DNA from 2 places in the Streptomyces sp. NPDC048389 genome. Region 2 is predicted to be linked to the other one. Evidence: riboswitches for the same ligand, from Rfam matches in the RefSeq annotation. Region 2 holds a riboswitch; the other holds the start of a gene.
What was found. A riboswitch is a leader RNA that binds a small molecule or an ion and turns the genes downstream of it on or off. The one in region 2 is predicted to bind S-adenosylmethionine.
Positions count from the first base shown of each region.

Region 1 (4,507 bases), on a different contig from region 2:
CCTACATCTCGATGTTCCTGTTCGGCGGCGAGTTCCCCGGCCACGACATGGTGGCGCGGTTCTACTCGATCCACATCCTGCTGCTGCCGGGCATCATGCTCGGCCTCGTGGTGGCCCACCTGATCCTGGTCTTCTACCACAAGCACACGCAGTTCGCGGGCGCCGGACGTACGAACAAGAACGTCGTCGGCATGCCGCTGCTGCCGGTCTACATGGCCAAGGCCGGAGGCTTCTTCTTCCTGGTCTTCGGTGTCATCGCGCTGATCGCCGGCATGTTCACGATCAACCCGGTGTGGGCGCTCGGCCCGTACCGGCCGGACATGGTGTCCACCGGCGCCCAGCCCGACTGGTACATGGGCTTCGCGGAGGGCCTGGTCCGAGTGATGCCGGGCTGGGAGATCAACCTCTGGGGCCACACTCTGGTCCTGGGCGTGTTCATCCCGCTGGTCCTCTTCGGTGTGATGCTCGCCGCGCTCGCGGTGTACCCGTTCATCGAGTCGTGGATCACCGGTGACAAGCGCGAGCACCACATCCTGGACCGGCCGCGCAACGCTCCGACGCGTACCGCGCTGGGCGTCGCCTGGGTGACCGCCTATGTGATCATGCTGCTGGGTGGCGGAAACGACATCTTCGCGACGCACTTCCATCTGTCGATCAACGCGATCACCTGGTTCGTGCGCATCACGTTCTTCGTCGGACCGGTCCTCGCGTTCGTCATCACCAAGCGGATCTGCCTGGGTCTGCAGCGGCGCGACAAGGACAAGGTGCTGCACGGACGCGAGTCCGGCATCATCAAGCGGCTGCCGCACGGTGAGTTCGTCGAGGTCCACGAGCCGCTGTCGCAGGCCGACCTGCACAAGCTGACCGCGCACGAGCAGTACAAGCCCGCCGAGATCGGCCCGGCGGTCGACGAGAACGGCGTGCGCCGCAAGGTCAAGCGCACCGAGAAGCTGCGCGCCAAGCTCAGCAGGGGCTACTACGGCGGGGACAACCAGATTCCCAAGCCGACGACCGAGGAGTACAAGGAGATCACCAGCGGCCACGGCCACCACTGATCCCCGACCCGCACGTCGCCACGGCGCCGGGCCCCGTCCACTCGATGGACGGGGCCCTTCGCCGTGTCCGAGGGCTGGATAGGGTGGACCCATCCCGCCCCCTGCGGTCCGGCGGCCGTGGGGGGAGCCGAGCTGTGGACCCCAGGAGCGGACCATGAACGTTGTGACCCCGGCAGGCGGCGACAGCGTGGCGGCACACTCCTGGCCCGGCGTGCTGAACGCCCTTCTCGACAACCGCGACCAGGGCGCGGACGCCACCGCGTGGGCCATGGACCGGATCCTCAGCGGAGAGGCGACCGACGCCCAGATCGCCGGTTTCGCGGTGGCCCTGCGGGCCAAGGGCGAGACCGTCGAGGAGATCTCCGGTCTGGTGCGGACGATGTACGAGCACGCCAATCTCATCGAGGTGCCCGGCAGATGCGTCGACATCGTCGGCACCGGCGGCGACGGTGCGAAGACCGTCAACATCTCCACCATGTCGGCGATCGTGGTCGCCGGTACGGGTGCCAAGGTCGTCAAGCACGGCAACCGCGCCGCATCCTCCGCGAGCGGCGCGTCCGACGTCCTGGAGAAGCTCGGCGTCAATCTGGAGCTGACCCCGCAGCGGGTCGCGGAGGTGGCCGAGCAGGCGGGCATCACCTTCTGCTTCGCCGTGAAGTTCCATCCGGCGCTGCGGCACGTCGCCGCCGCCCGCAAGGAACTCGGCATCCGCACGACGTTCAACTTCCTCGGCCCGCTCACCAATCCGGCGCGGGTCGGGGCCCAGGCCACCGGCGTGGCCGACGCCAGGATGGCACCGATCATGGCCGGAGTGCTGGCCGAGCGGGGCTCGTCCGCCCTGGTCTTCCGGGGTGACGACGGCCTCGACGAGCTGACCACGACGGCCACCTCCCGGGTGTGGGTCGTCCGGGACGGCGCCGTGCGCGAGGAGACCTTCGATCCGCGCGACGTCGGCATCGACCTCGTGCCCGTCGAGGCGCTGCGCGGCGCGGACGCCTCGTACAACGCGGACGTGGCGCGCCGGCTGCTGGCGGGCGAGACCGGTCCCGTACGCGACGCGGTGCTCCTCAACGCGGCGGCCGCGCTGGCCGCGCTGGAGCAGGCGGACGGCACGCTGAACGAGCAGCTGGCGGCCGGGATCGCGCGCGCCGCCCGGTCGATCGACTCCGGGGACGCCAGGGCGGCGCTGGAGCGCTGGGTGGCGGCCAGCAACGCGTAGCCGTCCGCGGGGGAGCGGTCCGCATGGCGGACCTCTCCCTTGCGCTGTCCGCGACGTATGGCAGGATGCTTCCCAAGGTCATGAGTGACAGCGACTACGGCCCCGGCCCGCTGTCCGGCAACCCTCCGTCCGTGGCGGGGTGCCCCGGGTGAAGACCAGGCCGCAGGCAACAAGGTCTGCGGCAAGCGCGGACCCCCGCGGTGTCGTCGAACGCCGTGTCCCCGGGGTCCTGGTCCTCAAGGGAGCAGCCTCGTGAGCAAGCGAATGCGATAGGGCGTCCGAGCCCCTTCTTCACCATCCTCCGCACGGCGGACGCCGTGCGTCGAGGCACACCCGTATCCGGGTTCCTGAAGCCGATTCGCCTCATCCGCCGGGAGATACCGCCATGTCCGCGTACCCGAACACCGCCGAGACCGCTGCCGCCGACACCGCCGCCGGCCCGTCCCTGTGTCCCCCGCTGCCGGTCCTCGGACGGGACGTCACCGTCCCGCTCGTCACCGGCGGCGAAGTCACCTATGCCGCCCTCGACTACGCGGCCAGCGCCCCGGCGCTCCAGCGCGTCTGGGACGACGTCGCCGCGTACGCCCCGTACTACGGCAGCGTGCACCGCGGCGCAGGGTACCTCTCGCAGCTCTCCACCGACCTGTTCGAGAACAGCCGCACCCGGGTGCACGAGTTCCTCGGGTGCCGTGAGGACGACCAGGTCGTCTTCACCCGCTCCACCACCGACTCCCTCAACCTGCTCGCCGGCGCGCTCCCCGCCGGATGCCGGGTGTTCGTCTTCGAGACCGAGCACCACGCGTCGCTGCTGCCGTGGCGGGACGCCCGGGTGACGTACCTGAACGCGCCGCGTACGCACGGCGAGGCCGTCCGCACGCTGGAGCACGCACTCGCCGACCGCGACCCCCACGGCCCCGCCCTGGTGTGCGTCACCGGCGCGTCGAACGTCACCGGTGAGCTGTGGCCGGTGAAGGAACTGGCGGCGGCGGCCCACGCCCACGGTGCCCGTATCGTCCTCGACGCCGCTCAACTGGCGCCCCACCACCCGGTCTCCGTCGAGGAGCTGGACGTGGACTGGATCGCCTTCTCCGGGCACAAGCTGTACGCGCCGTTCGGTTCCGGTGTGCTCGCCGGGCGGTCGGACTGGCTGCGGGAGGCGGAGCCGTACCTCGCGGGCGGCGGTGCCTCGCGCGCGGTGGCACGGCGGGCCGACGGAGGAGTGGACGTCGAGTGGCACACCGGCGCCGCACGGCACGAGGCGGGTTCCCCGAACGTGATCGGCGTCTACTCGATCGCCTCCGCCTGCAAGGCACTCACGGAGGCCGGGTTCGACACCCTGGTCGCCCGTGAGCAGCACCTGATCGCGAAGGTCCGGACAGGACTCGCCGATGTGCCCGAGGTCAGGGTGCTGTCGTTGTTCGGCGACGACGCCCCGCGGGTCGGTGTCCTGTCCTTCGTCGTGGACGGCTGGAACAGCTCGCACTTCGCCGCCGCGCTGTCCGCCGAGTACGGCATCGGCGTACGCGACGGCCTGTTCTGCGCCCACCCGCTCGTGCGCACCCTGCTGGGCAGCGACCCGCAGGACGTCGGCGAGTGCGGCGCGCCGGAGACGGAGCCGGGGGAGAGGTCCCTGAACGCCATCCGCGTCAGCTTCGGCGCGGGCACGCCCGACGAGCACGTGGAGCGGTTCGTAGGCGCCGTGAAGGAGCTGGTCCGCGACGGCGCGCAGTGGAAGTACCGCACCGAGGACGGGCGTTGCGTGCCCGACCGGGGCTGACTCAGGCCGCCAGCCGGGTGCCCACCAGCACCATCCGCAGCGCTCGCTCCGCCGCGTCGGCGAGGAACTCGCCGGCCCGGTCCAGTGCTTCCGGCAGCGGTACGGGCGCCGGCACGATCGAGCCGTAGGCGTCGACGCCCGCCGCGGTGACCTCGTGGACGCCCTGGCCGAGCGTGCCGGCGAGCGCCAGCACCGGCACTCCTGCGGCGCGCGCCCGGTGCGCGACCTCGGCCGGGATCTTGCCGCGTACGGTCTGGCCGTCCAGCGCGCCCTCCGCGGTGATCACCAGGTCGGCGCGGGCCAGCCGGGTGTCCAGGTCGACGTGGTCCAGCAGCACGTCGAAGCGGGGCAGCAGCCGGGCGCCGAGCGCGGCGAGCCCGGCGCCGAGACCGCCCGACGCGCCGGTGCCCGGGGCGCCGCGCAGATCGACCGCGGCCGGCAGTGCGGCGGCGAGGC
Region 1 is NZ_JBEZKP010000023.1:61,976-66,482, reverse strand. It holds gene AB0903_RS18045 (cytochrome bc complex cytochrome b subunit) at 1-1,055, shown strand, start outside; gene trpD (anthranilate phosphoribosyltransferase) at 1,210-2,274, shown strand; SAM riboswitch class IV at 2,351-2,468, shown strand; gene AB0903_RS18035 (aminotransferase class V-fold PLP-dependent enzyme) at 2,660-4,051, shown strand; gene AB0903_RS18030 (glycerate kinase) at 4,053-4,507, opposite strand, start outside.
Region 1: another riboswitch for S-adenosylmethionine. It lies ahead of AB0903_RS18035 (aminotransferase class V-fold PLP-dependent enzyme); the one in region 2 lies ahead of thrC (threonine synthase).

Region 2 (4,507 bases):
TGACGAACCGGCGCAGCTTGCCCTGGTCGTCCAGGACGCGGGCCGCGATACCGGTGTGGTTCTTCTCGAGGTCCGCGATGACCTCGGCGAGGGTCGCGCCCTCCGCCGGGACCTCGGCCTGCCCGCCCGTGTACGTACGGAGGATGGTGGGGATGCGGACGTTGACGCTCATGTGTGCAGCCTTCCTTGGGTCTCGGATCTCAGCGATCGTGGCGGGCCAGGCCGGCGTCGCGGAACGCGTCCAGGCTCGGGCGGATGACGGCGGTCGCCTGCGAGGTCTCCGCGACCGCGTCGAGGGTCTTGAGGCCGTCGCCGGTGTTGAGCACGACGGTGGTGAGCGTCGGGTCGAGGACGCCCGCCTCGATCAGCTTCTTCGCCACACCCACCGTCACGCCACCCGCCGTCTCGGCGAAGATGCCCTCGGTCCGGGCCAGCAGCTTGATCGCGTCGACGACCTGCTCGTCGTTCACGTCCTCCACCGCGCCGCCGGTACGGCGGGCGATGTCCAGGACGTACGGTCCGTCGGCCGGGTTGCCGATGGCCAGCGACTTGGCGATGGTGTTCGGCTTCTGGGGGCGCACCACGTCGTGCCCGGCCTTGAAAGCGGCAGAGACCGGCGAGCAGCCCTCCGCCTGGGCACCGAAGATCTTGTACGGCCTGTCCTCGACGAGTCCGAGCCTGATCAGCTCCTGCAGCCCCTTGTCGATCTTCGTGAGCTGCGAGCCCGACGCGATCGGCACGACGAGCTGGTCCGGCAGCCGCCAGCCGAGCTGCTCGCAGATCTCGTACGCCAGGGTCTTGGAGCCCTCGGCGTAGTACGGGCGGAGGTTGACGTTGACGAAGCCCCAGCCGTCGCCCAGCGGGTCGCCGATGAGCTCGGAGCAGAAGCGGTTCACGTCGTCGTAGTTGCCCTCGATGCCGACGAGCTCCCCGCCGTACACCGCGGCCATGACGACCTTGCCCTGCTCCAGGTCGTGCGGGATGAACACGCAGGAACGGAACCCGGCCCGCGCGGCGGCGGCGCCGACCGCGCCCGCGAGGTTGCCGGTGGAGGAGCAGGACAGGGTGGTGAAGCCGAAGGCACGGGCGGCCTCGAGGGCCTGGGCGACGACGCGGTCCTTGAAGGAGTGCGTCGGGTTGCCGGAGTCGTCCTTGATGAAGAGACCGCCGGTGACACCCAGTTCACGGGCGAGGTTGTCGGCCTTGACGAGCTGGGTCCAGCCCGGGTTCAGATTCGGCTTGTCGGCCACGTCGGCGGGGACGGGCAGCAGCGGGGCGTAGCGCCAGATGTTGGCCGGGCCGGCCTCGATCTGCTTCCGCAGCTCTTCGGGGCTGCCGCTCGGGAGGTCGTATGCGACTTCGAGCGGCCCGAAACACTCCGCACACGCGAAGATGGGGCCGAGTTCGAAACGCTGTCCGCATTCCCGGCAGGCGAGGGCGGTGGCGGGGCCGAGGTCCACTGAGGTGGACGCGGTGGCGGAGGTGCTTGCGACGGTCTGCGCAGCCATGATGGCGAGGCCCTTTCTCCTCATCTTCCTTGTGACGCATTTCGCCACAAGACGGAATTGGCACCTTCCCCACCGTGACCTCGCGGTCGGCGGGAGGGTTGCCGGGGCTTCAACGGGCCGTTCCCTCTGCCCCTCTGGATGAGCGGTATGGCTCCGGACGTGCGGTCCGGGCGTTTGTGTGCGTGGACCCCCGAGATGCGAGGGTCGTTCGCGTTGTTCAAGACTGTAACCGAAGCCCCGGACGGTTGAGACAGTCGTCCGAACGGCGAGATGGATCACACGACCACTGTTCACCGCCTGTTTGTCGACTGCCGAGGGAGACGCGAAGTGCTCGATGAGGTGGCCCGCTGGCTGAGCCGGCGCTCCTGGTCCGCGTCCGACCGCTCCCTCGACCGGCTGATATCCGCCAAGGTCAGGCAGGGTACGACGGTCAGTGTCGTGCTTCCCGCGCTGAACGAGGAAGCGACGGTCGGCGACATCGTCACGATCATCCGCCGCGAACTCATGGAGAACGTCCCGCTCGTCGACGAGCTGGTCGTCGTCGACTCCGCCTCCAGCGACCGCACGTCCGAGGTCGCCGCGGCCGCGGGCGCCCGCGTGGTGCACCGCGACGCGATCCTGCCCGGCCTGCCCGCCGTGGCCGGCAAGGGCGAGGTGCTGTGGCGGTCGCTGCTGGTGACCGGCGGTGACATCGTCTGCTTCTGCGACTCGGACCTGCGCGACTTCTCGCCCGACTTCGTCTCCGGCATCGTCGGACCGCTGCTGACCGAGCCGGAGGTCCAGTTCGTCAAGGCCATGTACGACCGCCCTCTCGGCGGTGGCGCCGCCCCCGGCCCCGACGGGGCGCCCGCCCAGGGCGGACGGGTGACCGAGCTGGTGGCCCGGCCGCTGCTCAATCTGCACTGGCCGCAGCTGGCCGGCTTCGTCCAGCCGCTCGGCGGCGAGTACGCGGCGCGGCGCTCGCTGCTGGAACGCCTCCCGTTCCCGGTCGGGTACGGGGTGGAGCTGGGCCTGCTGGTCGACTCGCTGAACCTGGTCGGCCTCGACGCCCTGGCCCAGGTCGACGTCGGCACCCGCAAACACCGCCACCAGGACGGACAGGCGCTCGGGAGAATGGCCGCGACGATCTACCGCACCGCGCAACTGCGGCTGTCCCGGCCGCACTTGGTACGGCCGTCGATCACCCAGTTCGACCGGGTCGGGAACGGCTTCGCCCCCCGGACCTACCCGGTGGACACGGAGGAGCGTCCGCCGATGCTCGAGATCGGTGAGTACGCGGCGCGTCGCGCGGCATAAGCGGAGCATTCCAGTCATTTTGCCTAGATTCCTGACGTATGGGACTTATCGGATTTCTTGCTCCGGCGCGCGGCAGACACCGCAGGCCCACGCCCTTTGCCGCGCACGACCGGCTGACCCGTCTGCTCGGCGTGCTCGCCGTCACGACCGTCACGACCGCCGCGACCCTCGGACCGGCGGGCCCCGCGGCGGCGTCGCAGCACGTGGGGATGGCGCGCACCGGCGCCGCGACGGAACAACTGTGGCTGCTGGGCGGCATCGCCCTGAGCCTCACGGCGGCGGGCCTCGTCGCCCTCGCGGCCACCCGCGACCGCCGGGACCCCTGACACCGGCCCGGACCGACCGCCGGGCCCCTCGGCACCCGGGCGGGACCGCCCCCTAAACCTCTGCCACCCCACCCGCCCCACCGCCACGCCCCCGACACCCGGGCTCTTCCCGCCGGCACGCCCCCAACAGCCGGGCTCTTCCCACCGGCAGTCGCAGAAGACTTCACCGGCGACGGCAAGGCCGACCTCGGTGTGCTCTACCGGTACTCCCCGACCGCGGACGGCAGGAACCGGACCGGCGTATGGACCTTCGCCAGTAACGGCCCTGACTTCGCCGCCCCGGTGAGGCACTGGGACAGCAAGCTCTAGGGACGCACCGGTACGGAGTGCGGCGGCTCAGCGGAGGACCGCCGTGCCCCTTGCCCGGAACCGGACGTACGCACGTTTGAGGGGCAGCGGTACGGGCTAGGTTTCGGCACATGGTCTCCGACGCAGCCCAGATCCTCGTCGCGTCCAACCGCGGCCCAGTTTCGTACGCGCTGAACGAGGACGGAGAACTCGACGCCCGCCGCGGCGGTGGGGGACTCGTCTCCGGCCTGTCGGCCATCGGCTCGAACGCCCGCTCGCTGTGGGTGTGCGCGGCCCTCGGCGACGGTGACCGCGAGGCCGTGCGGCGAGGGCTCGGCGAGCCCGGCGTGCGGATGCTGGACATCCCCGCGGCCGTCCACCACGACGCGTACAACGGCATCGCCAACTCGGTGCTGTGGTTCGTGCATCACATGCTGTACCAGACGCCCCTGGAGCCCGTTTTCGGCCAGGAGTTCCGGCGGCAGTGGGGCGCGTACCGGCTCTACAACCGGGCGTTCGCGGAGGCGCTCGCCGCGGAGGCGGCCGACGACGCGGTGGTGCTGGTGCAGGACTACCACCTGGCGCTGGTGCCCGGGATGCTCCGCGAGCTCCGCCCGGACCTGCGGATCGGGCACTTCTCGCACACCCCGTGGGCACCCCCCGAGTACTTCGCGATGCTCCCGGGCGATGTCGCGGAGGAACTGCTGCTCGGGATGCTCGGCGCGGACCGCCTCGGTTTTCTGACCAAGCGCTGGCTGCGGGCCTTCCAGAGCTGCGCCACGGCCGTGCTGGCCCCGTACGACGGGACGTCGGTGTGGCCGAAGGACAACGAGCCGGCCTTCGAGTTCCGGATGGAGGGCCGCGGCCGCCACCGGACCCGGCTCGGAGTGCACGCGCTCGGGGCCGACGCCGACTTCCTGCGGGAGCGTGCCGCGCGGCCCGACGTCGAGGAGCGCATGGCCGCCCTGCGGGCGCAGACCGGCGAGGGCCGGCGGACGATCGTCCGCGTCGACCGCACGGAACTGTCCAAGAACATCGTGCGCGGTCTGCTGTCCTTCCGGGAGCTGCTGGAGGAGCGGCCCGAGTGGC
Region 2 is NZ_JBEZKP010000009.1:144,472-148,978, forward strand. It holds gene AB0903_RS09905 (MoaD/ThiS family protein) at 1-172, opposite strand, end outside; gene thrC (threonine synthase) at 201-1,508, opposite strand; SAM riboswitch class I at 1,526-1,653, opposite strand; gene AB0903_RS09915 (glucosyl-3-phosphoglycerate synthase) at 1,836-2,804, shown strand; gene AB0903_RS09920 (hypothetical protein) at 2,843-3,130, shown strand; gene AB0903_RS09925 (trehalose-6-phosphate synthase) at 3,550-4,507, shown strand, end outside.